One region of the Paenibacillus sp. GQ49 genome, then DNA from elsewhere that is predicted to be linked to it. Evidence: riboswitches for the same ligand, from Rfam matches in the RefSeq annotation. Region 1 holds a riboswitch; the other holds the start of a gene.
What was found. Region 1 has a riboswitch for glycine ahead of gcvT (glycine cleavage system aminomethyltransferase GcvT). Riboswitches for the same ligand answer to the same signal wherever they lie in the genome.
Positions count from the first base shown of each region.

Region 2: linked by a shared signal. The riboswitch ahead of sdaAB (L-serine ammonia-lyase, iron-sulfur-dependent subunit beta) and the one ahead of gcvT (glycine cleavage system aminomethyltransferase GcvT) in region 1 are both predicted to bind glycine.

Region 1 is NZ_JCAXEL010000020.1:82,577-98,962, reverse strand. It holds gene AC6CIF_RS25920 (BglG family transcription antiterminator) at 1-794, opposite strand, end outside; gene AC6CIF_RS25915 (PTS mannitol transporter subunit IIBC) at 833-2,281, opposite strand; gene gcvH (glycine cleavage system protein GcvH) at 2,702-3,094, opposite strand; glycine riboswitch at 3,438-3,560, shown strand; glycine riboswitch at 3,564-3,664, shown strand; gene gcvT (glycine cleavage system aminomethyltransferase GcvT) at 3,882-5,018, shown strand; gene gcvPA (aminomethyl-transferring glycine dehydrogenase subunit GcvPA) at 5,015-6,370, shown strand; gene gcvPB (aminomethyl-transferring glycine dehydrogenase subunit GcvPB) at 6,502-7,941, shown strand; gene ptsP (phosphoenolpyruvate--protein phosphotransferase) at 8,179-9,891, opposite strand; gene AC6CIF_RS25885 (HPr family phosphocarrier protein) at 9,884-10,159, opposite strand; gene ptsG (glucose-specific PTS transporter subunit IIBC) at 10,237-12,288, opposite strand; gene glcT (glucose PTS transporter transcription antiterminator GlcT) at 12,575-13,429, opposite strand; gene floT (flotillin lipid rafts scaffold protein FloT) at 13,595-15,151, opposite strand; gene AC6CIF_RS25865 (NfeD family membrane protein) at 15,208-15,744, opposite strand; gene AC6CIF_RS25860 (iron-containing alcohol dehydrogenase) at 16,022-16,386, opposite strand, start outside.
Region 2 is NZ_JCAXEL010000012.1:42,344-58,729, reverse strand. It holds gene AC6CIF_RS20010 (methyl-accepting chemotaxis protein) at 1-880, shown strand, start outside; gene AC6CIF_RS20005 (arsenic transporter) at 1,033-2,325, shown strand; gene AC6CIF_RS20000 (phosphate ABC transporter substrate-binding protein PstS family protein) at 2,891-3,817, shown strand; gene pstC (phosphate ABC transporter permease subunit PstC) at 3,933-4,868, shown strand; gene pstA (phosphate ABC transporter permease PstA) at 4,871-5,758, shown strand; gene pstB (phosphate ABC transporter ATP-binding protein PstB) at 5,771-6,526, shown strand; gene AC6CIF_RS19980 (phosphotransferase enzyme family protein) at 6,723-7,736, shown strand; gene AC6CIF_RS19975 (response regulator transcription factor) at 7,929-8,639, shown strand; gene AC6CIF_RS19970 (sensor histidine kinase) at 8,636-10,126, shown strand; gene AC6CIF_RS19965 (LolA family protein) at 10,128-11,219, shown strand; glycine riboswitch at 11,369-11,493, shown strand; glycine riboswitch at 11,498-11,634, shown strand; gene sdaAB (L-serine ammonia-lyase, iron-sulfur-dependent subunit beta) at 11,770-12,459, shown strand; gene sdaAA (L-serine ammonia-lyase, iron-sulfur-dependent, subunit alpha) at 12,449-13,426, shown strand; gene AC6CIF_RS19950 (alpha-glycosidase) at 13,605-15,365, opposite strand; gene AC6CIF_RS19945 (response regulator transcription factor) at 15,594-16,277, shown strand; gene AC6CIF_RS19940 (HAMP domain-containing sensor histidine kinase) at 16,322-16,386, shown strand, end outside.

The sequences.
Region 1 (16,386 bases):
GGAACCTTCATCTCATCTTGCTCTGCAACTTCATCTCCCGTGTTCTCTTGTGGAGACATACGGCCAATGCCAAAGCCTTTACGAATACGTACAACCGCTACGGCTAATTGAATCAGCAACTTCATGTATTGGCGTTCCGGGATGTTCTCCAGCCATTCGATGTCTGGTTGCCATAACGCATTTTCGACCGTAAGCACATCACCGTGTCCAATCATATCCAACAGTTTTTGGTTTACGACGGAGCCCCCTTGTTCTGGCTGTCTTCCGAATAGGTCGGACTCATCCAAAAATTCGAGAGCAAGTGCAGCTATGGCTGTGCGATGAATCGTCTCACTTCCGTTAATCTTGACGCCATATCCACGTCTGCGAACCAGCTTTAGTCCCGCCTGACGAATCCGTGACTCCAGATCGTCCAGATCCGTGGTTACGGTGGATACGGTCACTTTCAGATCCGAAGCCAAGGCGAGTAACTTTACAGGCTCCGGTTCATCCAGCAGGATGCAAAGCATGAAGAGCTTACGCTCTTCTGGCGTAAACTCTACATATTCTTTACCCTCTAGTTGCTGGCGTAATACAGCCAGATCATCGGAACCGGCATCGATTCGGATACCGGTTCCTGATTTTTTTTCCAGCCTCATGCCCAAAGGTTCAAGCCATTGTTCAATCATTTGCAGCTCCCGGTGAACCGTTCGGGTACTGACCTTTACTTCAACGGCGATTTCGCCGGCAGTAACTTCATGTGGATGCTCTAGCAGGAACTCCACGATTTCACGTTGTCTTTTGGTAATACTCATATCTCAGCCTCCGGCTCAGGGAAAACAAATGCGTGCAATTACTTCAGACGTTCAACGAGCGCATCGTATTCCGGGCTTTTTAGGAAGTTGTCGATGGATATATGTTCTGCATTCGGTGCAACGGAGCGGGCACGATCGGTCAATACTTGTTGTGTGATCACCACGTCTGCATCCGACGGGATATCACTGATAGCCGTATTGGTCACCGTAACGTCAATCCCCTCTGCCTTCATCTTCTTGCGTAGAATGGAAGCACCCATGGCACTTGACCCCATGCCTGCATCACAGGAGAAGACAATTTTCTTCACGTCTGTTTTCACTGTAGAAGAAGCCATATCTGCGGCTGCTTCACGTTGATTAGCCGTAATACCAGCGTTTGGCACGGTTCCTTGACTCTTCATGTCTTTCATCCGACTGGATGCGGACTCCAGATCTTCGTCTTTTTGTTTACCCGTTTTCAGCAACACTGCTGCAACCAGGAAGGATACGACTGCTGCTACAAGCACCCCTGCGAGCATCGGCAGGTATCCACCTTTTGGTGTTAAGAGGAAATACGCGATAATACTACCCGGTGATGGTGCCGAAACAAGTCCTGCTCCGGTGAGCATGAATGTTAATGTACCTGCGACGCCACCCGCAATTGCGGCAAGAATCAGAATCGGTCTCATCAAAATGTAAGGGAAGTAGATCTCATGAATTCCCCCGAAGAAATGAATGATAACGGCACCTGGTGCAGAAGATTTGGCCATTCCGCGTCCGAAGAAACAGTAAGCAAGCAAGATACCAAGTCCCGGACCCGGGTTCGATTCAAGCATGTATAATACGGATTGCCCTAATTCTCTCGCTTGATCTGTTGCAATCGGTGTCAGAATCCCGTGGTTGATTGCATTGTTCAGGAACAATACTTTACCTGGTTCAATGATTAGGTTGACCAGCGGTAACAAGCCCAGATTCATTAAGCCTTGTACCCCGGCAGACAATACTTTGCTAATCGCTTCTACAGCAGGCCCGATGCCCAGTAGAGCAAAAATCCCCAAGATCCCGCCAATAATACCGGCTGAGAAGTTGTTAACCAGCATTTCAAATCCGGCTCTAATTTTACCTTCAATCGATTTATCGAACTTTTTGATGATCCATGCTGCCAGTGGTCCGGCAATCATGGCACCGAGGAACATCGGGATATCACTACCCACGATGACCCCGATGGTCATAATGGCACCCACGACACCACCACGCTGACCATGCACCATCGTACCCCCGGTGTAACCAATTAACAGTGGCAGCAAATATTTGATCATCGGATCAACTAGCTGTGCAAGCGTCTCGTTAGGGAACCAGCCTGTTGGAATGAACATGGCTGTAATTAATCCCCAGGCGATGAACGCTCCCATATTCGGCATGACCATACCACTCAGGAATCGGCCAAAACGTTGCACACCTACCCGTAGCCCACCTTTGGAATTGGACGTTTGGTCCAAATTACTCATTGTATTATCCTCCTTGGATCAAGTGATTATGATTTATGAAAGGGGTATCATTTCTCCCCTGCTGTAATCCTAAGCGAGAATGCTCTCCTGTTCAATGAAATGAAAGCGTACTTTCGTCATGAACAATGATGACAACATTAGGTTATGTAATCGTTTTAATCGATGCATAATGGCTGAACCCATTGATACACAAGGCTTTTTTTGCCTATGACTTTTATCATTTCCAGAATCATTTTCTAACCTATAGCTTGGTCCAATCAGTTGATTTACATCCACAATCTGCTTCAATCCACATTCAAAACCATTGTTGGAAAGCACAAAAAACCTGTGCAAGCTATCAGGCTCACACAGGTCGAAACAATATGAAGCTCATTTCATTTGGTTATAAAATATATGTTAATAAGTACAAGTTCGTTGATACTATTCTTCCGTATGTTTCCGATACGCGTCTGCATTCATCAATGTAGACAATGCTGCTGTCAGATCTCCCTCAACACGGATCTCAATCATCCAGCCTTCCTCGTAAGGAGAGCTGTTCACAAGTTCAGGAGAGTCCTGCAACGAATCATTCACCGCAATGATTGAACCAGTGACTGGAGAAAACAAGTCCGACACCGTTTTGACCGATTCGATCGTTCCAATGCTGTCCTCTGCTTTTACATTGGTTTCAAGGTCAGGCAATTCCACAAACACAATGTCACCCAGCTGATGCTGCGCGAACTCGGTAATGCCAATACGTACAGTATCCTCCCCTACGGTTTGCACCCATTCGTGCTCTTCACTGTACAGGAAATCACTTTTCAATTCGCTCATCGATATCCGCCTCGCTTTTCATTAATGAGTACATGCGTTCTTTGACCTTAACCTTTTTCCCAGAACATAGCGTATGATATTTTTGAATCAAATGTCAAGATACCTCACAATTTATTTGCTGAACACCTCTAAATCCTGTAACCGGATTACACTCTTTCTTCATATACTGGTGAATATTAGAATAGTAAGCGCACTCTTTATAAATACACGAACAATAATACCTAAAATAGATTAAATATTCGGTTTTAAATCATTATCTATGATATCGTTCTTGACATCGGTAGTGGATTCACGTTTTAATGAGAGGAGTAAATGTGTTTATTGGACCATGATATACCCGCGGATGAATGTAAAGGGAGAGATTACCCGTGACACCCGATTCGGGATGCACATGAGGTAACGCCGAAGGAGTAAACCACCGATAAGCGGGGGTGAATCTCTCAGGCAAAAGGACTTTTACGGGACGCAACTCTGGAGAGCATCTATTCGCCCTGTGCGGGCGTTATGATCACCCAAGGGGAAACCTGCTGCACAACGCAGCGGGGTAACTCTCAGGTACAAGGGACAGAGCCTTAGAATACAGCGTGCTACTTGGCATGCCGATTCTTTGGCCTGTCCTTTTCCTTTTTCCCAAAAAAACGAAAAACAGGATGTAGAATGGCGCTGCCATAGCTGCCTTACCATACTTATGTGATGAAATTATCTAGCTGAAAATTTAAAAATACCCTGGTTCATTGATCCACGATTGTATATCAGGCTGGCTGACGGCCAATAACGAGGTGATTTGATGTCCGATTTGCTTAGAACACCACTCTTCCCACTATATCAGCAATATGAAGGCGTACGGTGCATTGATTTTGGAGGCTGGGAGCTTCCGGTACAATTTAGCGGAATCCAGAAAGAACATGAAGCGGTACGCGAGCGTGCTGGACTGTTTGATGTATCCCATATGGGCGAATTCACAGTACAGGGTGAGCAGGCCGAAGTTTTTTTGCAACAAATGACGACCAATGATGTGACCACGCTGGTTCCCGGTCAAGCACAGTACACCCTGATGTGTTATCCAGATGGCGGTGTGGTGGATGATCTGCTCGTGTATAAGCTGGAAGATCAGCATTATATGCTCGTGGTTAACGCCTCCAACATCGACAAGGATTGGGCGTGGCTGCAAGAGCACTTGATCCCCGGCGTAAGCATGACCAACGATTCGGAGCAGACGGCGCTACTCGCCCTGCAAGGACCACTGGCTGTAGATATTATCGGAAAAGTTACAGATACGGATGTATCCACGATTGAACCGTTTCGTTTTGTGCAGGATGCTGAAGTATGTGGAGTAAAATTACTGTTGTCCCGTACCGGTTATACCGGTGAAGATGGCTTTGAACTATATATTCCTGCAGATCAGGCCGCTGTGGTCTGGAATGGGTTAATGCAAGCGGGTGAAGGTCACGGACTCGTACCAACCGGACTTGGTGCCCGGGATACACTACGATTTGAAGCGAAGCTCCCCCTGTATGGACAGGAATTGTCGGCAACCATCTCTCCGCTCGAAGCTGGCGTAGGCATGTTTGTGAAGCTGAATGCCGGACCTTTTATCGGATACGAAGCCTTGTTACAGCAAAAAACTGACGGGCCTGCCCGCAAACTGGTCGGCATCGAAGTGCTGGAGCGTGGTATTCCCCGGCCCCACTATCCGATTTACGCCGAAGGCGTACAGATTGGTGAAGTTACTACAGGCACACAATCACCTACATTGAAGCGTAATCTGGGGCTTGCCCTCATCGACAGCAAATACGCTGCGCTGGGAACCCCGCTTGAGATTGAGATTCGCGGCAAGAAATTAAAAGCCGAGGTCGTGAAGACCCCTTTTCATAAACGGACACGTACGTCGAAGACACCTACTCAAGGAGCTGATCAAGCATGAGCAAGCACCGCTACATTCCCATGACTGAGCAAGATCAGAGCGCCATGCTCGCAACCATCGGTGTGGATACGCTGGAGAATCTGTTTCAGGACATTCCGCAGGAGATTCGTTATCAGGGCGAGCTGCCCGTATCCTCCAAACTTGATGAATATGCGCTGACACGTCATATGTCCAAACAAGCCGGCGCCAACGCCAATTTCGAAACACACGCCAGCTTCCTCGGCGCAGGTATATACGATCATCATGTTCCTTCCGTCATCAATCATGTCATTTCCCGTTCCGAGTTCTACACTGCCTACACACCTTATCAGCCTGAGATCAGCCAAGGTGAACTACAGGCCATTTTCGAGTTTCAGTCCTACATCTGTGAATTAACCGGTATGGCTGTAGCCAATGCCAGCATGTATGACGGCGCAACAGCTTTTGCGGAAGCCGGTAATCTCGCCGCAGCAGCAACACGTCGCAAACAACTTATCGTATCCCGTACCGTTCATCCGGAAGCCCGTCAGGTATTGCAGGCATATGCGCACGGATTAAGTCTGGAGATTGTCGAGATTGGTTATAAGGATGGAGTAACTGACTGGGATGCTCTGCAAGCCGCCATCTCAGACGATACCGCTGCTGTCATGATCCAGAGTCCGAACTTCTTTGGTGCCGTGGAAAATGTGAAGCAGGCTGCCGACCTCGTGCATGCGCACAAGGGCCTGCTCGTTGTAAGTGCCAACCCGCTATCGCTGGGTCTGCTGGAAGCCCCAGGCAAGCTGGGTGCCGACATCGTTGTAGGTGATGCGCAGCCCCTCGGCATCGCCGCTTCACTCGGCGGCCCAACATGCGGATATTTCGCCGTATCCCAGCCTCATATGCGCCGAATTCCTGGCCGAATTGTAGGCCAAACAACCGATCGCAACGGCAAACGTGGTTTTGTACTCACACTGCAAGCACGTGAACAGCATATCCGCCGCGAAAAGGCGACATCCAACATCTGTTCCAACCAAGCTTTGCTTGCGCTCAGCGCATCTGTGTATATGTCCATCATGGGTAAACAGGGTATGATCGATGTCGCGGATCTGAATCTGCAAAAGAGTCATTACACCCTCAATACATTAACTGCGATTCCTGGAGTTAGCCTTACTTTTAATGCACCAACATTTAATGAGTTTGTAATTAAGCTTCCTGAAGGAACCGATGTGGATGGTCTTCAGTTGAAACTGCTGGATGCGGGCTTTATTGGTGGTTACGAACTCGGACGTGATTATCCGGAGCTTTCCGGACATATGCTGATTGCTGTTACCGAACGGCGCACTAAGGAAGAGATTGACGAATTCGCACGAGCATTGGAGGGATTGCTGTGACTCAGGAAACGACAACGACAACATCGGTACAAGGACAATCGGTAACAGGTACCTCTGTCTCCACTTCGGTTCAACCTGAGACGGATACAACATTTAGTGCACAGACCTTATCTCCTGCTCCAGAACAATCATTGATTTTTGAACTCAGCAGCCCTGGACGTGTCGCTTATTCCTTGCCAGAATGTGATGTTCCTCGTCAGGCTGCCGATACGTTGATTCCCCGGGAAATGCTCCGTTCGGAAGCAGCAGCACTGCCGGAAGTGTTTGAGGTAGATGTTATTCGACACTATACCGCATTGTCCCGCCGCAACTTCGGCGTAGATAACGGATTCTACCCACTGGGCTCTTGTACAATGAAATACAATCCGAAGATCAATGAGGACGTGGCCCGTTATAACGGTTTCGCCAAAATCCATCCGTACCAGCATGAATCCAGCATTCAAGGTGCACTTGAACTGTTATATACGTTGCAAAACGACCTTGCAGGTCTGACAGGTATGGACGCTGTGACCTTGCAACCAGCCGCTGGTGCCCATGGAGAATGGACTGGACTCATGATGATTCGTGCCTACCACGAAGGTCGTGGTGAACAACGTACCAAAGTCATCGTACCCGATTCTTCTCATGGTACCAACCCGGCAAGTGCAACCGTTGCAGGATTTGAAACTGTGACGATTCCATCCCGCGCAGATGGACTGGTCGATCTGGACGCACTCCGTGCAGCAGTTGGTTCCGATACGGCAGCATTGATGCTGACCAACCCGAATACACTTGGTTTGTTCGAGAAAGACATTCAGGAGATTGCATCCATCGTACATCAGGCTGGTGGCTTGTTGTACTACGATGGAGCCAACTCGAATGCCATTATGGGTATTACCCGTCCGGGTGATATGGGCTTTGATGTGGTGCATCTGAACTTGCACAAAACCATGAGTACGCCTCATGGCGGTGGTGGACCCGGTGCCGGACCAGTCGGCGTGAAGAGTCGTCTGATTCCGTTCCTGCCTAAACCCATGGTAATTAAAAATGATGACGGTATGTATGCATTCGATCGTGAAGGCGATCAATCCATTGGCCGAGTGAAAGCCTACTACGGTAACTTCGGTATATTGGTACGTGCCTATGCCTACATTCGTACCTATGGACCGGAAGGATTGCGCCGTGTATCTGAATGTGCGGTACTCAATGCTAACTATATGATGGCCCGCCTCGCACCATACTACGAGATTCCGTATCCGGGTGTATGCAAACATGAATTTGTCATGTCTGGTCGGGGGTTGAAGCAATATGGTGTACGCACACTTGACGTTGCCAAACGATTGCTTGATTTTGGATATCATCCACCAACCGTGTACTTCCCGCTCAACGTCGAAGAATGCATTATGATCGAGCCGACAGAAACCGAAAGTAAAGAAACGCTGGATGGGTTCATTGATACGATGATACGGATTGCCAAAGAAGCGGAAGAGACACCTGAATTAGTCCTGAACGCACCTTATGGCACACCGGTTACTCGACTCGATGAGACTACCGCAGCCCGCAAACCTGTACTGAACTGCGCTTGCAGTTAAAACTAAGTGAGTTTCTTATCCATGCTCTTGCTGATGTTAACTACACCAGTAAGAGCATTTTTTTGGCTAGACATTACAGGACTTTTCCCTCGTACTCCCCTTTATTCCCTATACATCTACGCAACAAAAAAAGCCGATATCCACAATGAATCGCGGATATCGGCAAAATCGCTACATCAATGCAGCTTATTATCGGAAAAAGAAAAAACCTCAAATCCGGAGGAAACCCCGGCAAAATTACGCTTGAATGCTTTGAACCAATTCAACAACTTGTTCAGCCGTTTGCATATCCAGAGCTTTAGCAGCCAGTTCCTGCATATCCGCACGGGACAATTTGGTGATCTGACTACGAGCTGGCAGAATGGAGGTTGCGCTCATGCTGAACTCATCCAATCCAAGACCAAGCAACAATGGAATTGCTGTTTCGTCTCCTGCCATCTCACCACACATGCCAACCCATTTGCCTTCACGATGCGCTGCATCGATAACCATTTTAACCAAACGCAAAATGGCTGGGTTGTAAGGTTGGTACAGATACGCTACTCTTTCGTTCATACGGTCAGCAGCCATTGTGTATTGAATCAGATCGTTCGTTCCGATACTGAAGAAATCCACTTCTTTGGCAAACTGATCCGCCAGAACTGCAGTCGAAGGAATTTCGACCATGATTCCGAGTTGAATGCTGTCAGAAACAGCAATGCCTTCAGCAACCAGCTTCTCTTTCTCTTCGAGCAAGACAGCTTTTGCTTCACGGAATTCACCGAGTGTTGCGATCATCGGGAACATGACACGCAGGTTTCCATGTACGCTTGCACGCAGCAATGCACGCAATTGTGTACGGAAGATATCCAGACGGTCCAGACACAGACGAACTGCGCGGAAGCCGAGGAATGGATTCATTTCTTTTGGCAGATCCAGGTATGGAAGCTCTTTGTCTCCACCGATGTCGAGTGTACGAACAACAACAGGTTTACCTTCCATTTTTTCCAGTACCGCTTTGTAAGCATTATACTGAATGTCTTCGGAAGGGAGCTTGTCTCTGCCCATGTACAAGAACTCGGTACGGTACAGGCCTACAGCCTCGCCACCGTTCTCCAGAACACCAGTTACATCATTTGGTGTACCGATGTTGGCTGCAAGTTCAACATGAACGTTATCTACCGTTACCGTTGGCTCATCACGAAGTTTTCTCCACTCTGCACGTTGTGCATCATACTGTTCCTGTTTGGCACGGTATTCAGCAATAACTTCATCAGTAGGGTTAACCAGTACGTGACCATCCAGACCGTCAACAATGATCATATCGCCTTGTTTCGCTTGAGCCAAGATGTCCTTGGTTCCAACAACAGCTGGAATTTCAAGTGAGCGCGCCATGATCGCCGAGTGAGAAGTACGTCCACCAATGTTGGTTGCAAAACCTTTAACAAATTGGCGGTTCAATTGAGCCGTGTCGGAAGGTGTTAGATCCTCCGCAAGCACGATCACTTCTTCATTGATCTCAGCCGGACTCATGAAGTCGATACCAAGCAAGTGATTTAGCACACGTTTGGTAACGTCACGCATATCTGCAGCACGTCCCTGCAGGTAAGCACTCTTCATGTTCTCAAACATGGAGATAAATTGCGATGCTGTTTCGTTCAAAGCAAATTCTGCATTGATCATGTCATCCGCAATTCTAGCTTTAACCGGATCAATTAGTTCCGGGTCATTCAGAATGAGCAAATGCGAAGCAAAAATCTCTGCTTTTTTCTCGCCAAGCTCTTGTAAAGTGCGCTCTTTGATCGCCTCAAGCTCAGCCTGGGATTTACCCAGAGCTGAGTCGAGTTTCGCGATCTCTGCGTCAACGTCGTTAATTTGGCGTTTTTCTACAGAGTAGTCAGGATGCTCCAAGATAAACGCCTTGGCGATAGCAATACCCGCCGAAGCCGCGATCCCGGAGACATTAAGCATTAATTTCGCCCAACCCTTCGTTAACCATAACGTCAGTCAAAGCTTGAAGAGCTTCAGCTTCGCCTTCGCCTTCAACGATGATGCTGATGGTGTCGCCTTGTTCCAATCCGAGGGAAAGAACACCCAGAATGGATTTCAAAGTTACTTTTTTACCGTTAGCTTCTGCAAAGGATTCTGCACCTTTGAATTTGTTTGCTGTATTTACCAGGGCTGTCGCCGGACGTGCGTGGATACCATCTTCGTCTGTAATTCTGAATGTTTGTTGCATTACAATCATCTCACTTTCAGTAGTTTGGTTTAGGCATTGCATATATTTACACTTGCTTGCCATTGTCGTAACACTTCTTATTTTATCTCAATGATTGGCTGTTCGCCAACTTTCAGCACTCCGCTCTTCTTCAGAGTTACTGTGGAGCCCTCTGGCAGGTTGGTGAAAATAACTGGTGAAATGATCGAAGGAGCGTTTGCTTTGACATACTCCAGATCCACTTCCATAATCGGCTGACCTGCCGATACCAGATCACCTTCCTGTACCAGTACGTTAAAGCCTTGACCTTTCAGCTTCACCGTATTAACACCTATATGAACAAGCACTTCCTTGCCACCATCGGACATGATGCCCACGGCATGTTTGCTTGGAAATACATTAAACACTTTACCATACACAGGAGAAGTTATCGTACCATCATGTGGCAAAATTGCGAATCCATCACCTGTCATTTTCTCAGCAAAGACCGGATCAGGTACGTTTGTAATGTCCAGCAATTCACCGTTGACTGGCATGACGATATCCTCAGCAACGATGCGCTCGCCTTGCTCACCTTGTGCCTTCTCCTCTTCAGGAGTTGGTTTGGCAGCTGCTGGCGTTGGTGCTGGTGTTCGTCCTGCAATAATATCCTGCATTTGAGATTTGATCGTGTCGGAACGTGTACCGAAGATGGCTTGAACATTATTACCCACTTCAAGTACACCAGATGCACCCAATTGTTTCAAACGATCTTTTTTCACATTGGATTTCTCATTAACTTCAATCCGCAAACGAGTAATACAAGCGTCCAGATGTTTGATATTCTCTTTGCCACCGAAAGCTTCAAGAATGTTATGGGGCAGCTCATCCGTTGAACCAGAGCCTCCGCCAGATTCGGTTTCAGGCGTTGCATCCTCTCGTCCAGGTGTTTTGAGATTAAATTTGCGAATGATAAACCGGAAACCGAAGTAATAGATCACCGCAAGAATCAATCCGACAATAATAACGTCCCACCAAGGTGTACGGTTCGGAATAATCCCGAAGATCAGGAAGTCAATGAACCCACCGGAGAAGGTCATACCGATCTTGACACCCAGAATTTGCATGGTCATGAAAGACAAACCTGCAAAGATACAGTGTACTGCAAACAGGACTGGTGCTACAAACAGGAACGAGAATTCTAGTGGTTCCGTGATCCCTGTCAGGAACGAAGTCAATGCTGCAGAGCCCATGATACCTGCTACATACTTTTTGTGTTCCGGTCTTGCTTCATGGTACATCGCAAGTGCGGCCGCTGGCAAACCAAACATCATGAACGGGAATTTACCAACTTGGAATGTTCCCGCTGTGAGGTTCACACCATCACGCAATTGATTGAAGAAGATTTGCTGGTCACCACGAATGACATCTCCAGCTTTGTTTACGTACTCACCGAACTCAAACCAGAATGGGGAGTAGAAAATGTGGTGAAGACCAAACGGAATTAATGACCGTTCCACAACTCCGAAGATGAATGCCGACAATGTCGGGCTTGTATCTACCATGAAATGAGATACAGCATTCAATCCATTTTGAATCGGTGGCCAGATAATCACCAGAAGCAACCCGATTAAGAGGGATACAACCGAAGTGATAATCGGAACGAAACGTTTACCCGCAAAGAAACCAAGGTAAGACGGCAGTTCGATTTTGAAAAATCGATTGTAACACAGCGCGGCGGCAATACCTATGATAATACCTCCGAACACGCCCGTACTTAATGTTGGGATACCCAAGATGCTGGCATAACCCGGTACTTCACCGATCATTGCTGGAGTAACCCCTACTGCGGTACCCAGTGTGACATTCATGACCAGATAACCGATGATCGCTGCGAGACCTGCAACCCCTTCGCCACCGGCCAATCCGACGGCTACACCGACGGCGAACAGCAATGCCAGATTATCGAATACGATCTGACCTGCATTCATCATAATTGTTGCGATCGAGTTCACCCAAGGGGTGTCGAGCGCCGTTACATATTGCAAGAAATCTGGATTAACCAGCATGTTACCAATTCCGAGCAGCAAACCTGCCGCAGGTAGAATGGCTACAGGCAGCATGAGAGCTTTACCTACTCTTTGCAATACACCAAAAAGCTTTTTGAACATCGCGTCGTTTCTCCCTTTCGTCTATGTTATATGTTGTGATACAAGCAAGGGAACACAAAAAAGGCATGAATTAACAAAGTGAAATGTGCCAACCTTGGGGTATAGCATACCCTGTACAAGGAAAGAACAATCACACTTTAATTAACTCATGCCTGATCGAGTCAGTAACACGTCGCTTATGTTTATTCAGTTGCTTGATTACGGAAATCATTGTAGCACCAGTTCTAATCCATTGCAAGCCTTTACACCAAAAAAATAAATTCCGCATTCCATCACTGGAATGATCTCACTTATTCTCTTCTTCCTTCCGCTGATTCAGCCTTTGCAGATGAATGGTCAGATAACCTACCTCCGCAGGATAAACCGGCAGTTTCAGTCTTTTCTCCATTACTTTGGTCAGTTTCCATGCAAGCGAGTACATTTCGGGATACTCCAACTTAAGCAGGGAATCCAACTTATGAAGCTCTTCCACTTTGTCTCCACGGCGAACACGCTCAAGAGCGAAACGAAGATGAGTCAGCAAACGAGAGTAATCGAGTGATTCCGTTTCAAACGAATAATCGAGTTGATCGGACACCAGGTTCACCAAATCAGTGATCAATTGTGAATGTTCACGTACCTGGGATATATTTTGATTGGTCATTGCACTATAGATATGGAGGGCAACAAAACCAATCTCGTCCATCCCCAAATCTACGCCCATTCTCTCTTTGATCAAACGAACAGCGTATTCTCCCATTCGATATTCTTCAGGATAAATCTCGCGGGTTTCATATAAAAATGGATTTTGTATGATAATGCCCTGCTCCTTGCGTTTTAACGCGAAAGAAATGTGATCGGTTAATGCAATATGGATATGTTCATTCAGAGGAACGTCCGTACGCTCTGCAATATACGTAATAACTTCGTTAATAATCTCGATCAGTGCTTCATCCACCTGTGGAAGAAGCTGTTTGTACTGCTCTTGCTCCTGCTGGTTTTTCAAAATGAACATTTTCTCCACAGCCATCAATGGAATGTGATCACTCGGTTTTCGGTTAAAGCCAATGCCTTTACCAATAACAACGACTTCCCCGTGTTCAGGATGCTGTGCAATGATTACATTATTATTTAGCGCTTTATCTACATGCAGGCTGCTCATTGTTTGCACCTCTTTTTCACACCATCTTAGGTGTGATTAAGTCACACCCTGTTACGAACGAAAAGACACCCGGAGCGGGCAAACCGCGCCGGACGTCTCGCTTAAAAAGTAACAAAAATTCGTCTTAAGGTCAATAGAGCAACCCTGCAAGATTCGAAGTGCTTCTTACTCGTCAACGCCAGCCCTTTCCACAATCTTGTCGATTATAGAAGGAGTTGTAACAGCCTCGCTCTGTTGAATGGCAACTGGCGCAGGTGTTTTGGACTTCGTAAGGCCTTTAATCAGCTGCTCTACATCGATGCCGGATACACTTTTGAGCATCTCTGGAGCGGTCGCCATAAGTTCGGTAACATAGTTGCTTACTCGCGCTGCACCTTCACCTTTACCTGTATCTACCACCGTCAATTTATCGATGGATGCAATTGGCTCTGCAATTTTGCCAGCCAGTTCAGGCAGCATTTTGACAATGATATCGAGTACAGCCGCTTCGCCAAACTTCTGGAATGCTTCTGCCAGTTTTTCCTTCGCTTCTGCTTCTGCAAGACCACGCAAACGAATAACTTCTGCATCAGCTGTACCTTTGGCAAGTTCCGCATCCGCCATGGCCTGACCTTCAAGTCGCTTCTGTTCAGCTGTTGCTTTGGCGTGTGTTTCGATGGAATACTGTACCGCATCGGCTTCACGCATTCTCTTGGCTTTATCCGCTTCGGCTGCCTGCTCCACCGCATAACGATCCGCTTCTGCCTTTTTCTTCACTTCAGCATCATATTGCTTCTCACGTACAACGATTTCTTTTTCCTGAAGATCGATCTCACGTTCTTTACGAACGAGTTCAACCTTCATTTCTTCTTCCACCACGGTCTGTCTCGCACGTGCTTCATGGATATGGTACGCCTGATCGGCTTCCGCTTTGGCTGTATCCTGATCCCGTTTAAACGTGGCTACTTTCAGTTCCTTCTCTTTGGCTGCCTCGGCGATATTCGTATCACGCAGCAACTCTGCTTTTTGCCCCTGTTCTTCCGCATTAGCCTTCTGAATACGTGCATCACGCATCGCTTCCGCTTCAGCAATCTCGGCATCCCGCTTCACAGCAGCAATTCTCGGTTTACCGAGAGCATCCAGGTAACCCTGTTTGTCACGAACATCCTTGATGGTAAATGAAACAATTTGCAGACCCATTTTTTTCAAATCTCTAGCTGCTACGCCTTGAACCTCTTGGGCAAAACGATCCCGGTTCCGATATACTTCTTCCACCGTCATTGTACCGAGGATGGCCCGCAAATGCCCCTCCAGTACCTCCTGTGCTTCGCTTCTCAGCGCTTCTACAGGTTTACCGATGAATTGCTCAGCTGCCGTAGCAACGTCCTCTACAGCGCCCCCAACCTTGATAATAGCTACACCGTCAGCAATAACCGGAACCCCTTGCTCCGTGTACACTTCAGGTGTGGAGACATCCAGCTTGTGGGACAACAAGGAGATAAACTCGGACTGCTGGAATACCGGCAGGATAAATGCACCGCCACCACGAACAATCTTAATTTTTCGGCCAGAATCATCATCGGAGATATTTTTGCTACCCAGGAATGAACCCGTAACGATCATCGCCTCATCCGGTCCAACCGTTTTGTATCTCGCCCAGAAAGCCAATCCTAAAATCAGAATCACACCAACCACAACTATGGGAATCAACAAAACATCCCAGTTCAAATTTAAATCTCCCATTCCACATCTCTCCCCTTATTCATTCATGATGAGTGCTTAAACTAATTAAGAATACTTTATAAATCTTTAAGTACATTTTCATCCCATTCCGACACACGCAATACGCCATCTACAACATCCACCACAACAACACGTGCTCCCGCCGCAATGGGGAGGTGTTCAAAACTGGATGCCGTTTGAATCGTACTACCGGATGCAAAGCGGATCATGACTTCGCCAAAACCTTTTTCCGGCACCGGAATGGTGATTTCCCCAATTTTCCCAGATAACTCTTTCATTGAAAATGCAATCGAGACATCGCTGTTACGCATCGGTTTGATATATGCGAAGAATACCAGCATGGCTGCAGCAATACCTATAAGCAGGGATAGTATTAGACCGGACATGGCACTTAATGAACTATAACGTGTCAGCAAAATACCTGCTCCACCAAAGGTTGTAATGGAACCAGCTAACACAACGGGTTTGAAAAAATCAAGGCCTGGCATTTCAAAAGCTCCGTCCAGCAAGCCATCAATCAAGTCACCCAGCACAAGGCTGACAACCGCAAATATCGCCCCTCCGATTAGACACCCCCAATACATTGTTTCCATCCCCTGTTCCTCCTCTCTCTGCCGCAAATTCATCCTAACTGAGCATTCCACATGTAAATAAATACGTAGCTACCATCAAAATGTTTCAAAATCTTTCCTCAAATGTATTCTGGAGCCGATAATGGGTATTATCACAACATTCTGTTCTCCTTGCTTCATGTTCCTCCATTATTCTCGTGCAGAGCCGAATACACGAAAAAACCGCAAGCCCCCATGAAGGAGACTTGCGGTTATTGGACAACAGAATGTGTCCTTTCACTATGCAGTGATTATAGAATTACAGAGAAGCCTTGTAGATGGATACAACATCTTCCCGTTGCAGTTTCTTGAAGTTACCGAATGGACCAAACAGCATCGCTTTGTCAGCCATTACGTCGATCTGGCTGTCATCGATATCGTAATCTGCCAAACGGTTAGGTGCACCAATGGATGTCCAGAATTTGCTGAGCGCATCGATACCTTCTTCAGCAATCTGTCTGTCCGACTTGCCTTCAGGGTTCACTTCGAATACATTAATTGCCAGACGTTTGAATCGATCCACATTCACATCCAGGTTATGTTTCATCCAGTGTGGGAACAAGATCGCAAGTCCACCACCGTGTGGGATATCATACACTGCGGATACCGCATGTTCAATATTAT
Region 2 (16,386 bases), on a different contig from region 1:
CAAAGCGATTGAACATTCAACACAGGCCATTCAGGAACTGGCTGAAGGTGCAGAGCAGCAGGTAAACAGCGTGAAAGACGGATCTGGACAGATGAGCCGAATGGCAGAAGATGTTCGAATGATGTCGGAGCGTGTGCAATCGATTACGGCGAATATGCGGAATACGTCCGGAGCAGCTTCTTCTGGTAATGAGGCAGCAGGACAGGCTGTGGAGCAGATGAACAGTATCCAGGAAACAGTGGAGCAGCTGGGGACGGTGGTTCAATCTCTGAATGCCCGTTCGGTTGAGATTGGTAGCATGGTTGATGTCATTGCATCCATCTCCAAACAAACGAACTTGCTCGCATTAAATGCTTCTATTGAAGCGGCAAGAGCGGGGGATGCGGGTCGTGGGTTTGCAGTTGTAGCCGGTGAGGTACGCAAACTGGCAGAAGAATCCGGAAGTTCGGCAGCGCAGATCGGTGAGGTGGTTCATAATATCCGTCAGGACATGGATGCCGCTCTAATCGCCATGAATGCAGCACAGACTCGGGTGGGAGAAGGAATTCAGGCTGTAAATACGTCAGGACAATCCTTTGCTCAGATTCGGGAGGCGGTGGAAGATTCTGTTCATACATTGGATGACTTGTCCGCAACAACGAAACAACTGGAGAGTGGTGCATCCCACGTTGCCAAGGCGATGAGTGATATTTCGAATGTGACCCAGGAATCGGCTGCAAATACAGAATCTGTATCTGCATCTTCGCAAGAACAACTGGCATCGGTAGAAGAGATCGCATCATCGTCGGCACATCTGAACAGCATGGCGGAACAATTACAAGGACTGCTTGGCATGTTCAAGATGGTGGAGGATACACCGAAGGATAAGGGCAAAGTATAAAATCTAACATTGTAAACACTATAATTTACCACATCTTTTATAATAGAAGAAAATAAAGATAGACAATGTTCCTGTTGCCCTGTATAAATATATCGTCTGGTCATTCCGCGCATATAAATAATATATTGATACAGGGTACAGCAGGAGGCTCTATGGTATACGTAGCAATACTGATTTTTGTAGTGACAATCACCTTGGTGATCTGGCAACCTCGTGGGTTGGGTATCGGTTGGACTGCCTCTGGCGGGGCATTGCTTGCCCTGTTATGTGGAGTTGTTAGCTTAAATGATGCCTCGGATGTAGCATCCATTGTATGGAATGCAACGCTGGCCTTTGTCGGCATTATTATGATTTCTCTCATTCTCGACGAGACGGGTTTCTTCGAATGGGCTGCGCTTCATATGGCAAGGCTGGCTGGAGGAGACGGTCGCAGATTGTTCTTCTACTCCATTCTGCTGGGAGCCGCGGTGTCTGCTCTGTTCGCGAATGATGGTGCCGCGCTCATTCTGACGCCAATTGTGCTGGCAATGGTGCGTGCATTGAAGTTTGATGAGCGAATGGTGCTGGCTTTTGTGATGGCGAGTGGGTTTATCGCCGATACCACATCGTTACCGCTGGTCGTCAGCAATCTGGTTAACATTGTATCGGCCGATTTCTTTGGTATTACCTTTGTGGAGTATGCGGTACGCATGGTTGTACCCAATTTGTTCTCCATCGTAGCGAGTACGGGGATGTTGTTTTTGTTCTATCGCAAAAGCATACCCCTTCGCTACGACATCTCCGCTGCACGTGACCCGAAGGAAGCGATACGTGATCCACGGATGTTCCGAATCGCCTGGTTCATGCTTGGGCTGTTGTTGGTTGCCTATGCATCCAGTGAGTTTCTGCCGATTCCCGTGTCGGTTATCGTTGGCTCCGTTGCGTTGCTGTTCGCTTTATTGGCACGCAAGAGCGAGGCTGTTGATCTGAAACGGGTAATCAAGGAAGCGCCATGGTCGATTGTGGTGTTCTCGGTGGGCATGTATATCGTCGTATATGGACTGCGTAATGCAGGGTTAACGGATCATCTGAGCCGCTGGCTGGATGCCATAGCAGAGCATGGTCTGCTGGCTGCTTCGCTTGGGATGGGCATCATCGCTGCTGTATTATCATCGGTGATGAACAACCTGCCGACCGTGTTGATTAACCTGCTAGCCATCCGGGGCGCACATACCGAAGGTATCATTCAGGAAGCATTGATCTATGCCAATGTCATTGGTTCCGACCTGGGTCCCAAAATGACCCCGATTGGATCACTTGCCACATTGCTGTGGCTGCATGTATTGTCCCGCAAAGGTGTGAAGATCACATGGGGGTATTATTTCAAAGCAGGCATCATCCTGACGATCCCGACATTGTTAATTACCCTGGCCGGGTTGGCATTGTGGTTATGGATTCTGGGATAAATTTAGATTTTACAATTAGGAACATCTAGATCATTCAATGTATTGTAAAAAGGCTGCTCTCACAGCTGGTGCTATGCACTGGCAGCGAGGCAGTTTTTTTGTCCCTCTTTTGTTTGTTTCTTCTATAGAAGAAATGAACTCTCTCTTTCGGTTAAGCACCTAAGCATTTACACAAGGCCAGCCCATTGTAGAGCTGGCCTTCTTTGCCTACTTCCCAGGCAGTAGCTTGAAATGCCTGAGATCCAACGAGCGCTGACACAGCGAAGGGAACGGAACGATTGTGGAAAAGCGAAGCGTTCGCCTTTATCCCCGGATGTATTCCATAGAAAAAGTAAATCATATAAATCCGGGGATAACAGCGATTGTAACAACGTCCGTTCCCGAAGCGGCCACTTCAGCGCAATTTGTCTCGGATGATTTTCAATATACAGCCGATATTTTTAACATTGCGTTTACAAAACACTGATTTTAAGATGACATACCGAAACTACAATGAGTAAAGAGTTGATGGTGAACAAACAAATTCACAAAACGCCATCACTACATTGGGGGAGGAAAACAAAACATGTTTAAAAAGTTGCCGTTTATTTTGATGACCTTAACGTTCGTACTGGTACTCGCAGCATGCGGATCGAAAAATGACGCTGGTACAGAGGGTGCCGCAAGCAATGGATCAGGAGAAGCTGCTACTGAGCTTAGTGGTAACATTCTGGCAGTCGGATCGACAGCATTGCTACCTCTGGTAGAACAAGCTGGACAGAAATTTATGGCAGTTGATGAATATAAGAACGTAACGGTTCAAGTTCAAGGTGGCGGTAGTGGTACTGGTTTGACACAAGTATCTGACGGACAAGCTACAATCGGTAACTCTGATGTATTTGCAGAAGAGAAACTGGAGGACGAAGCCAAAGTAAAAGAATTGGTTGACCATCAAGTAGCAGTAGTAGCTATGGCACCAGTTAGTAACAAAGATGCAGGTGTAGAAGATTTGACGAAGCAACAATTGATCGACATTTTCTCCGGTAAAGTAACGAACTGGAAAGACGTTGGCGGCGCGGATAAAGCAATTGTTATTGTAAACCGTCCGAGCAGTTCCGGTACTCGTGCAACTTTTGAGAAGTATGCATTGGGTGCAAAAATGGGTGATATCCAAGGTTCGATTCAAGAAGATTCTTCTGGTAACGTAAAAAAATTGGTATCTGAAACGCCAGGTGCTATTGGTTACCTTGCCTTGTCTTACTTGGATGACAGCTTGCAAGTGTTGAAATACGAAGGTGTAGAAGCAACAGTTGAGAACGTAGAAGCAGGAACTTATCCAGTGTGGGCTTACGAGCACATGTACACAAAAGGTAAGCCAGATGCAGCAACACAAGCATTCCTGGACTACATCTTGAGTGACGAAATTCAACAAAATGACGTGACAGAACTTGGATACATTCCAATGTCAGGTATGAAAGTAAAACGCGATGCAGCAGGTAATGTGGTTGAGTAATCTTTGAACTTGCGCATACAGCGAAAGAGGCGGACTTAGGTCCCGCCTCTTTACGCGGTTTGCTCTAAAATAATCCCATATTTTGCATTAATTCTACTATAGAAGGATGGTTGTTATGGAACAGACCGAAGGGGGAACGGTAATGAATAACAAGTTGAAACCGCGCCGGCCCTTAAAAGAGAAACATTATTGGGAAGAGTGGACGGGACGGATCTATACGTCGATTTGTGTCGTTTTCCTGATCGTTGTCATGTTTTCCATTGTTTATTTTGTAGCGTCCAAGGGACTATCCACATTTTTCCAAAATGGAATAAGCATCAGTGAATTCCTTGGTGGAAAAACGTGGAATCCGACCGGAGAACCCGCGTTCTACGGGGCATTACCGTTCATCACAGGTTCTTTCATTACAACCTTGCTTGCAGCATTGATCGCAAGTCCGCTTGGCCTGTGTGCAGCGCTCTTCATGACAGAGATTGTTCCGGGTAAAGGCAAAAAGATCTTGCAGCCTGCGATTGAGCTCTTGTCCGGAATTCCATCCGTTGTATACGGATTTATCGGTCTGAGTGTCATCGTACCTTTGCTGCGCAGTATCTTTGGTGGAACAGGCGTCGGGATTGCAGCCGGATGTCTTGTTCTCGCGGTAATGATTCTTCCTACGGTAACAAGTATTATGGCAGATGCATTGTCCGCGTTGCCAAAAGGATTGCGTGAATCCTCCTACGCACTGGGTGCCACTCGCTGGCAAACCATCTACCGTGTCATTATCCCAACGACTTTGCCAGCTTTGTTGACAGGTGTCGTTTTGGGTATGGCCCGTGCATTTGGTGAGGCTCTTGCTGTGCAGATGGTTATCGGTAATGCTCCGCATGTTCCAACATCCTTGCTCGAATCGGCTTCAACATTAACAAGTGTAATTACACTCAGCATGGGTAACACCACGATGGGTTCTGTTCATAACAATGCACTGTGGAGTATGGCGCTTGTCCTGTTGGTGATGACCTTTGTCTTCGTCATTCTGGTTCGCCTGCTTGAAAGGAGAAACCGGGTATGAAAATGAAGGCAAAGACGGTAGATAAAATTGCAACATCCGTTATTGTTGTACTGGCCCTGTTCATTGTTATTCTATTGCTCGGTCTGCTTGGCTTCATCATGTATAGAGGCATTGGGCATATTAGCTGGAACTTCCTGACAAGCGCACCACAGTTGCTTAAGGGTGGCGGCGGGATTGGTCCACAGCTCTTCAACTCCGTATTCTTGCTTGTCCTGACCTTGATTGTTACCATTCCACTCGGATGGGGTGGCGGGATTTACATGGCGGAATACGCCAAGCCAGGCAAGATTACCAGCTTCATTCGTCTGGTCGTTGAAGTATTGTCATCATTCCCGTCCATCGTTATCGGTTTGTTTGGTCTCTTGCTGTTAGTAAATCAATTTGGTCTTGGTTTCTCCCTGATCTCGGGTGCCTTGGCTCTGGCGATCTTTAACTTGCCACTGATGGTACGGACAACGGAGCAGGCCTTCCGGGCCGTTCCGAAGGAACAGAAGGAAGCAGGTCTGGCGCTTGGACTGTCCAAGTGGAAGATTATCACTTCGATTCTGTTGCCTGTGGCATTGCCAAGCTTGATTACGGGTACGATCCTGGCATCGGGCCGGATCTTCGGTGAAGCAGCCGCGCTGATGTTCACCGCAGGTATGAGTAGTCCACCATTGGACTTTACAGATTGGAATCCGACGAGTCCAAGATCACCGCTTAATCCTTTCCGTCCGGCAGAGACACTAGCTGTCCATATCTGGAAAGTGAATAGTGAAGGTATTGGGCCAGATTCCAAAGAAGTGGCAGCAGGGGCATCCGCCGTGCTTGTCATTCTCGTGCTGGCGTTCAATCTAAGTGCACGCTGGATCGGTCGGGTTGTATTCCGCCGTATGACAGCTTCGAAATAAGGAGGAACCAACATGGCCATACCTTTTGGTACGGAACAGTTAAGCATATATTATGGACATTTTCAGGCGGTCAAGCAGATTAGCCTGACGTTTCCTGAAGCAAGCGTAACGGCTCTTATTGGGCCGTCTGGTTGCGGTAAATCCACGTTCCTCCGGTCACTCAACCGGATGAATGACGAGATTGCCGGTTCCCGTACAGAGGGACATATCTGGATGGACGGGAACGATCTGAATGAGCCTGGAACCGATGTAATCAAGCTTCGCCAGAAGATTGGCATGGTGTGGCAGAAGCCAAATCCTTTTCATAAGTCCATCTACAACAATATCGCGTTTGGCCCCCGCTACCGCGGTACGAAGAGTAAGAAGGCACTGGATGAAATTGTGGAAAAAAGCTTGCGCCGTGCTGCGCTCTGGGACGAAGTGAAAGACAGACTGCATGAGTCAGCTCTGTCTCTCTCTGGCGGACAACAGCAGCGCCTGTGTATCGCTCGCGCTTTGTCTGTTGAACCACAGATTCTGTTGCTCGATGAGCCAGCATCTGCACTTGACCCGGTATCTACGGGTAAAGTTGAAGAGTTGATTACCGAGCTCAAGAAGGAGCTACGGATCGTTATTGTTACCCATAACATGCAGCAGGCGGCACGAATCTCGGATTACACAGCTTATTTCTATCTGGGAAGCATGATTGAGCACGGGGATACGGAGCATATTTTCACGAACCCGGACAATCGTCTGACGCAAGAATACATTATGGGTCGTTTCGGTTAATTGGATCATGGAGTGTAACATAGAGTAATAGACAGAGAGATTAAGAAATAATAGAGACAAAAGAAAGCACAATGCCTGGACGGTTGTTCGGGGGTTGTGCTTTTTTAATTTATTTTGGAAGAATTTGCTGTATGTAAAGCAATCATGCTACGATATTTAGTAATAAGAGAACGTTTACATTACTTTGAAGGAGATGTTGATAATTACTACGGATCAGATGTCTTACGACCATATGGCAGCTCAGATTATACAGAACTACACTATTGAAAAACCTGTCGTTTCATATATTCGTCATAATGAGAATCTGACATATCATGTCGTTGATGAAGCAAGCGGGCAGAAGTATCTGCTACGTATCCATCAAGCCGCATATGCAAGTATGACAGGCATTCAGCATACGCTTCCTGCGCTGGAGGCAGAGATGAACCTGCTTCATGAGTTAAACGCAACGACAGCATTGCGCGTTCAGCATCCGGTACGAAATGCATCGGGTGAATGGGTAACGGTATGGACAAGTGAAGCGGGTAAAGAAATCTGCTGTACAGTACTGGAGTGGATTGAGGGAAGGGACATCCAGCAGGGAGAACGCCTGACAACAGAGCAGATCTATGATCTTGGGGCACAACTGCAGATGCTTCATCAATATGGGCGTAAGCAGAATCAGACAGATCGAACAAAGGTGCGGCCGGCATATGGCAATGCCCACGAGAACTTGGTCATGCTAGGGCAGTTAGAGGAAGGCGTCCGACTGGGGATTTTTACAACGGAAGACTTCGATCTGCTTCGTGAGACGTTTGAGAACATTAATGAACAGTTAGAAACATACCCGCAGCACGCAGGGACATGGGGGATCATTCATGGGGATATTACTCGCAACAATCTGCTGATAACGGATCAGGGGATGTCCATGATTGATTTTTGTCTACACGGTTATGGTTATTATCTTTTTGATGCCGGAGGGGCAGCACTTATGTTCAATCGGGAGGAACGTGACATATTCTTATCTGGATACACAAAACAGATCGCACCACTGACGGATCGTGATATCCGATTAATGGAAGGATTCATGTTGATCTTTACACTGGGTTATTATGCCTTTCAGATGGCGAATGAGTCGAGACACGAATGGATGAAAGATCGCATGCCGAAGCTGTGCAGCAAGTATTGTAAACCCTATGTACAGAACGAGAGCATCTTCTATGAGTTATGAGGTGTTTCCTTTTCTAGGAGCTATAACTTAGGATTAAGATTGTGAATATTACCTGGGCGTCCTGAACAATCGGGGTGCTCTTTTTGCATGCATTAGATAACGATCGTAATGGACATTTATGAAGAAAGTATAAACTCTGAGGAGAGTCAACTTTTCTTAGCTACAATATAGTCATGGGAGGATGAAGCAGCGATGAGAGACAGCGAGAATATATTGCTGGTGGAGGATGATCCGGAGATTGCCCGTATTTTGAGAGATCATCTACGTCATGAGGGTTATGGGGTAACTTGGGCATCAAGCGGTTTGGAGAGCTGGGAAGACTTTAGGGAGGGAACCTATCAATTAGTCTTGTTGGATCTGATGCTGCCGGAAATGGATGGGTTCACGGTATGCAAAAACATTAGACTGATCAGCGATGTTCCGCTGCTCATGATGAGTGCTCGAATCGAGGAAGAGAGCAAAGTCAGGGGGCTTGGGCTGGGAGCTGACGATTATATTACGAAGCCCTTCAGTCTAACGGAACTTACAGCTCGCATTAAATCTCATCTGAATAGGTACCGCAGATATCAGGGCGTAGAGCAGGATTCGACAGATCGGCAGTATAACGATGGGTTATCGATTGATTATTTGAATCAGCGCGCACAGGTTCATGGAGAACATGTGGCACTAACCAACAAGGAATGGGCTTTGCTCATACTGCTTGCTTCTCATCCAGGCCGGGTGTTTACCAAGGCGGAGCTGTATGAACATGTCTGGAGTCAGCCAGAGGCGGGGAACTCGAGTACAGTCACAGTTCATGTGAAGAGCCTTCGGGCCAAGCTTGGTGACGAGCCCCATCATCCACGCTGGATTCAGACGGTATGGGGCAGTGGTTACCGGTTTGTGGGGGAGCCTGAGGAATGAAGTTGAAGTACTGGTTAATGCTTGCCTTCCTCATTGTAATGCTGCTGCCTGTCGTCGCTGGGTGGGCGCTGTACTCCCTGTATAACTATTACAATGATCAGCGTGCCGTAACGGAATATGTAGAGTTGTCCGGACAATTGGCTCCTATTGAACTGGCTTTATCTGACCCGGGACTGTACCAGCTGCACTCGCCTGATGCTTTCGCTGCACTCGCCGAATTGGAGAATGGTCGGGTGAACTTTGATCTGTATTTACCAACAGGGATTCGGGTGTACACATCAGGGGGGAGTACATGGTCTGCTGGAGCTTACACCGTTGGGGGGGCGGAGCTGTATCGTAATTTGTACAACTTACAGATTCGTCATCGTACATTCTCGTTGAAGAAACCTGTATGGGAAAAAGGCGAATTGGTGGGTATTTACGAAATCGTCATGCTGCGTGGAGATTGGCTGGAAGGCATATCCTTGCGGACTACCTGGGTCATGAGTCTCGCTGCTACTTTCTTTATCCTGTTATACGGAACAGTGCTGTGGCTGCTATCCCGAAAGCTCTTTCGGCCGATGAAATATCTCATAGAACGAATGGATGCTTTTGCACGGGGAGAGGCTGCTACGGATGTGGTACCTGTTCGTCATGATGAAATGGGCATCTTGCTCCAACAGTTTGATGCAATGCAAGACAAGATCAGACATACTCAGGCCGATGTGGAGAGGGAGCAAAAAGAAAAAGAGCTCATGATCGCCTCGTTATCCCATGATCTGAAAACACCGTTGATGTCCATTAGTGCCTATACGGAAGTACTTAACGGTGATCGTCAACTGAAACGACTTGAAAGGCAGGAATATCAGGATGTGCTGCTCGGAAATGTGGAGCGGATGAAACAGATGATTAGTGAACTTGAGATGTATACGGCGCTGGGTTCCAGTGAATCGGAGATGGCCATGGTTAAGGTGGAAGGTGAAGAGTTTTTTGATATGCTGCTTGGGAGCTATGAGGGACTTGCAGAGCGTGGTCAGATTGACGTGAAGATGGATGTCCGCACAGATCAACTGTACCGAGTTCATCCCGAACAACTGATGCGCCTGACAGATAATCTGATAAATAATGCACTACGCCACACAAGGACGAACGGTGTAATGGGACTAGGGGTTATTGCTTCAGATTGGGAGCTTCCTGAATGGATTATTCCTTCGCTTGGAGCTGAATTGGATAACTACAGGGCGGGAGCAACATTGATTATAGTACAAAATGAAGGTCCTGCTATTCCTGAGGAACAGCTCATTCGTATCTTCGAACCCTATGTTCAACACCAGAATCAGGAGGAGAAGACGTATGCAGGTGGTTCGGGATTGGGATTGAGTATAGCCAAACGGGTTGCAATAAAGCACGGAGGGGATATGCGCATGTGGTCATACGAAGGATATGGAACGCTGGCAGCATGCCGATTGCCTGAACATGGAGAATGTAAACGCAGAGAGGGTGGATAAGATGATGAAAAAAGGATGGATGATGCTGGGTACTGCTATGTTGGCAGGCGCCTTGCTTGGAGGTTGCGCGGAGAAGGATATGCTGGCTATGTCAGGAGATGAGATGATTGAGAAGGTTGTCTCAGCAGAAACAGAACCCGCCTCGTATTATGCGGAAGGTGTGATGAAGATATGGGCGGATGACAAGCTGACTAACACGATGCAAATTAAGGAATGGGTAGATGGTGAAACCGGACGAAAGCGCACGGAAACATCAGAGAATGGCAATGTCAGTTACGCAGTTAATGATGGAAAGAAGATCATCATATATGAAAAAGAAACAGGGGCAGCATATTCCATGGATGCATCATCCGTGTCACAACAACCTAATCAAACCCAGAAGCAAATATTGCTCGATCAACTAGAGCGGTTACGTACTACGCATGATGTGAATATGATAGGACAGGAGAAACTTCATGGACAGGACGTCATTCATATTGAATTGACACCAAAAGAAGAAGGCGCATTCTCCATATCTTCAGAGTATTGGGTAGATCCCAAAACGTGGATGATTGTCAAAGTAAACAGCGCGTATGGGGATGGAAAATCAGAAATGGTCTATGATCCGATTCAGTATGACCCTGAATTCACAAAGGATACTTTCGTAATTGACATCCCTGAGGAGGTCGATGTGAAGGACTTGACCGATATGATGCAGAATTCCGAAGTGACCCTAGAGGAAGCGGAAAAAGCGTTGGAACAGCCGTTCCTACAGGACATGAGTGGAGAATTCGAACTATCACGGATCGAAATGTCTACATTGCGCGGTGAGCTGAGCAGAGATGAAGTAACCTTGTATTATGTAAGTAACGACAAGGTAGAAGTCAGCCTGACGGTATTCAAGATGCCGGAAGAAAATGTGGACGATACACTAATACCGGATGAAGCCGAGATTAAGGTTCGTAACACCGAGGGTTCATATATGAAGAGCATTCGGAACATATCATGGAGTGAGAATGGCTTGCGGTACTCCATCATGGGTGAGAACGAAGGATGGACGAAAGAGAAGCTTCAAGCTTGGATAAATGAATTGAAGCTGCCTAATCATTCCTAATGATTTGATAAAGATGGTAATTATACGTCACTTTTATTGACATATAATGTGTAGCATATTAATCTGTAAGTATATGTACCAGATATGATCCAATTGAACAGAAGACACACGTTCGATGTGAGTTGAACGAGGAAGTGAATATAAGCGGATGATAACGAGCGGGAGAGACCTGGGTTAGCCGAGCAAAATGGCTAGTTTTCAGGCACCGAAGGAGCAAGCCGCTGCGCACCCGGCGCAGTGGTTAATCTCTCAGGTAAATGTACCATCGTTGGACGCAACTCTGGAGAGTGCGCGAACTGCGCCACCCAAGGGGTATATGATCAGTCAGCCCGGTGAACTTGTCTGTAATCGCAGGCAGTGCACCCTTGTCGTGAGACACTGTTGATCGTGAAACTCTCAGGTATCGAGGACAGAGAGAGGGCCTAAGGCCTTCTTCTGTCCTTTTTTGATGTCATCATACCCTAAATAAGGGCATTGTGGATGGAACTCCTGGATCGAAATGACGAATACATTTTACCAAGATGAATCATGATTAAATGGAGGGTTACAAGTGCGATTTAAAGATGTTTTCTCAATTATTGGTCCGTCGATGACGGGGCCTTCAAGTTCACATACAGCTGGTGCAGCAAGGTTAGGAAGAATTGCTCGTCAGTGGCTGGGATGTACGCCAGATCGTGCACGGCTGACGTTATACGGTTCATTCGCTGATACGTATCAGGGGCACGGAACAGATCTGGCACTGATCGGCGGTCTGCTGGATTATGTCACAGACGATCCGCGTATCCCGGATGCAGAACAATACGCAGAGGAAGCGGGCATGGAGGTTGAGTTCTATACAAGTGGCTTGCCTGCTCCTCATCCAAATACAGTCAAAATTGAGTTATGGCATGGAGAACGTGCCTGCTCCTTAATCGGTGCATCCATTGGTGGTGGAAGCGTATCGGTGCATTCGATGAATGATTTTCGTGTTCAGATTAGTGGTGAGTTTCCAACACTCGTTCTGCGACATGCGGACAAAGCAGGGGTGCTTGCATCCGTAACGTCCACGATCAGTTCATCCGGGGTTAACATCGGGTATATGCAGGTGGACCGGAAAGCCCGTGATGGCGAAGCACTTACCGCAATGGAAATGGATGGTGTGCCTAATCCTGATATGCTCAAGCGTCTAAGGGAGCTGGACCATGTGCTGGACATTCGTGTTATCGATTTGAAGAGAGGAGTTGATTCGGATGCGGTTTAAACATTTGCACGAACTGAATACGATCTGTACAGCGGAATCCAAAACCATTGCTCAGCTGATGATCGAGGAGCAGGTTCAGGAGACCAATACACCGGAAGCGGATGTTGTGAAGCAGATGTCTGAATATTATCAGGTGATGAAGGAAGCGGTACGCAAAGGGTTAACGGAAGATACGACATCACGCAGTGGATTAACAGGTGGAGACGGCAAAAAAATGGCCGAGTACATTCGCAAGGGTGAGACTTGTTCAGGAGATGCTTCCGCACTTGCCATGGCGTATGCCCTGTGTGTATCTGAAGTGAATGCCTCCATGGGTCGGATCGTGGCAACACCAACAGCCGGTTCCTGCGGCATCATCCCCGGTGTGTTTATTAGCACACAGGAGCGATTTGGCTGGACGGACGAACATTTGGTGAACGGGTTGTTCTGTGCGGGAGCGATTGGTTATGTTATTGCCAACAATTCATTTATCTCCGGGGCCGAAGGTGGCTGCCAGGCGGAAGTGGGTTCCGCGATCGGCATGGCTGCGGGTGCCATGGTTGAACTGCGTGGAGGTACACCGGAACAGGTCGTTCATGCCGTTGGTTTGGCGTTAAAAAATACACTGGGCCTTATCTGCGATCCGGTCGCAGGCCTTGTTGAAATCCCGTGCATCGTCCGTAATGGACTGGGTGCAGTTACGGCGCTGGCTGCGGCTGACATGGCCCTGGCCGGAGTGCGTAGTGCCATTCCGTCAGACGAAGTCATCGATGTCATGCTGGAGGTAGGCAGTGCGATGCCGAGCCGCCATCGGGAGACAGCCCAAGGCGGGTTGGCCCAGACGCCAACAGGCCGCAAAATGATGCAAAAGCTGGCTAAACCAAAGGCAAAGCGTGCAGAGCCTGAGCAGGAGTCGAAGCCAGTGGATTCTGACACAACTACAAGTGGGGCGGACAATGCTCAAGTGGACAAGGATACTCAGGTTTAAGCTGAACCGCACCGATATATAAATCAGTGACATTATGGTGTATAACGGCGAATACAAAATTACAAAACAAGCGTCCGCGAACCCGAATCCGGGTTATGCAGGACGCTTGTTTTATGCTGCCAGATGAAGCGAAGATAAGCTACTTAGATGTGACTTCAGATGAATGTGTATTATGACTCTAGTTCTGACTCACAGCCGTACTCAGTACGGCATATCCATACGCGGGCAGTTCAATGGCGAGTACGCCATCTTCCTTGGCGGTACGATGGTTTCCGCCGAATAACTCGGTCCACTCCTCGTCACCAGCCTCCAGCTCGACAATAGCCGTCTCTTCTGATCGATTGAACAGAACCAGAATGCGTTCCTCCTCATTTTGTCGCTCCAATACCAGTTGGCTGCCATCGGGACGAGCCTGCAGGAAACGAACGGTGCCTTCTGCACGCAAGGCAGGATGAGCATGACGCAGGGAGATCAGTTTCTGATAAAAGTCGAACAGTTCTCGGTCCTGCTTCGCTTCATCCCATTCCATGCATTTACGGCAGCCTGGATCATGTTCGCCGTCCATGCCAATCTCGTCTCCGTAATAGATGCACGGAGCGCCCATATAACTGAACTGGAATAACGCAGCCAGCTTCATCTTGCGCTGGTCGCCTTCACACAGCGTGAGCAGCCGCGGGGTATCGTGGCTGTCCAGCAAGTTGAACGCTACCTCGCTGGCTTGAAGCGGATAACGGGACAACTGTCGTCCGATGGAGTTCGCGAACTGTTCGGCGTGCATTGTATTTTTCACAAAGAAAGCATTCACGGCATCGGTAAACGGATAGTTCATGGACGCATCGAACTGGTCGCCTTGCAGCCAGGAGGAGGACTCGTTCCATACTTCGCCCAAAATGTAGGCATCCGGGTTAGCGGCTTTGACTACACGGCGGAAATCGCGCCAGAATGCATCGTCCACTTCGTCTGCCACATCCAGCCGCCATCCGTCCGCGCCCACTTCCTTGATCCAGTACTCAGCAACCTCCAGCAGATAGGCCTTAACTTCGGCATTCTCCGTATTCAGCTTTGGCATGTGCGCTTCGAATCCGAAGGTCTCATACGTTGGAATGCCATCCTTCACGTCCAGCGGGTATTCATGTACATGGAACCAGTCCTTGTATTTGGATTGTTCTCCGTTCTTCTGTACATCCACAAACGGCGCAAATGTCTTCCCGGAATGGTTGAACACAGCGTCCAGAAGTACGCGAATTCCGCGTGCATGGCACAGTTCGACCAGTCGTTTCACGGTATCTGCGTCACCAAAGTGCCGGTCTACCCGCAGGTAGTCTTCGGTATCGTATTTGTGATTGGTGGTGGCTTCAAAGATGGGTGTGAAGTAGATCGCATTAATGCCAAGATCGCTGATGTAATCCAGATGGTCGATCACGCCCTGAAGGTCACCGCCGAAGAAATTGAAAGGTGTTGGCTCGCCACCCCACGGCTCTACCTTTTCCGGACTAATATCCGGGTTGCCGTTGGCGAATCGTTCGGGAAAAATCTGATAGAACACCGCATCCTTAACCCATGCAGGGGGTGTGAATACAGCTCCGGCATGAATATAAGGGAACTGGAACATACGACCCGGATCGTCCGGTTCTTCTTCCTGGAAGCCCGTCTCGGTCATCCAGATCTGTTCGTCTCCGTTTTTGAGCAGAAAAGAGTATTTCAGTCGGTGGTAGGGAGGTTTCACCTCACCCTCGTAATAATCGAACATAGAGTCAGAGGTGAACTTTGTTAAGGGAACCAGCGCTTTGGTTGCATCCCACGCATATTTATCCCCGGTCAGGGCATGTACCTCGGTCAGATCATTCTTTTTGGCACGCAGGCGCAGATGGATTGTATCTTGGTCATAGGCATAGGCCCAGTTTCGTTTCGGTTGATGATAGATGGCTTCCAGCAGCATAATGAATTTCCTCCCGTCATGTGTAGATGTGATATGTACTTGGCAGACTTGATTAATATGACATTCCCCTCGTTAATGAATACGCTATAATTAGAATGTGTGGTAACGTAAAGGACTTCAACATTGTTTCAACAAGACATGAATCCATATGTTATATACAGCTTTTATCATGATAATGCTCAGATATATCATTAACCCAATGGGGGCAGAAAGGAAACGAATATTCGGATGAAAACCAAACTGTTATATATTGAAGATGATACGGAAATTGCGACTTGGGTCAGAGCCGATCTGGAGGAGCGCGGTTATGAGGTGGTATGGCTCGGCAGTGGTGAAGGTGCAGCGGAGGCTGCTGTTGGTTGTTCACTCATTATTCTGGATGTCATGCTGCCCGGGCTGGATGGATTTACGGTGGGCCAGCGACTGAAAAAAGAACATCCCGCCGTGCCCATTGTCATGCTCTCGGCCAGAACGTCCATTGACGACAAGTTGCATGGTCTCGATTTTGCTGATGACTATGTGACCAAACCATTTCACCCCGATGAACTGGCTGCCCGGATTGAAGTGCAACTGCGGAAGGCGGGAACTGCGGTCTCATCGGATACAGCCCTGAAGCTGGATCATCTCTCCATCTATGAGAAGGACAACCGGATCGTTAATGAGGAGACGGGAAATGAGATTATTTTATCGGGAAAACAGTTCCACATCTTCGCCTACCTGCTACGACATATGGGCATGATTCGCACGAAAGAGCAGATCTATGAAGCCGTCTGGAACGAGCCCTATCTGGATGGGGACAAAACTTTAATGGTACATATTCGGCATCTGCGCGAAAAGCTGGAGCTTGATCCGGCCAATCCGGTAGTTATTCAGACGGTCCGCGGTGTGGGATATCGTGTGAAGAAGCCATGATCCGGTTGTTCAGGGAACGGAAGATCATGAAGGGAGAACGAAGCATGGATCAAAAGCAATCTGGGCGGCGCAAGCTTCGCTTTGGGCGGTCCTTGATGTCCAGATACAT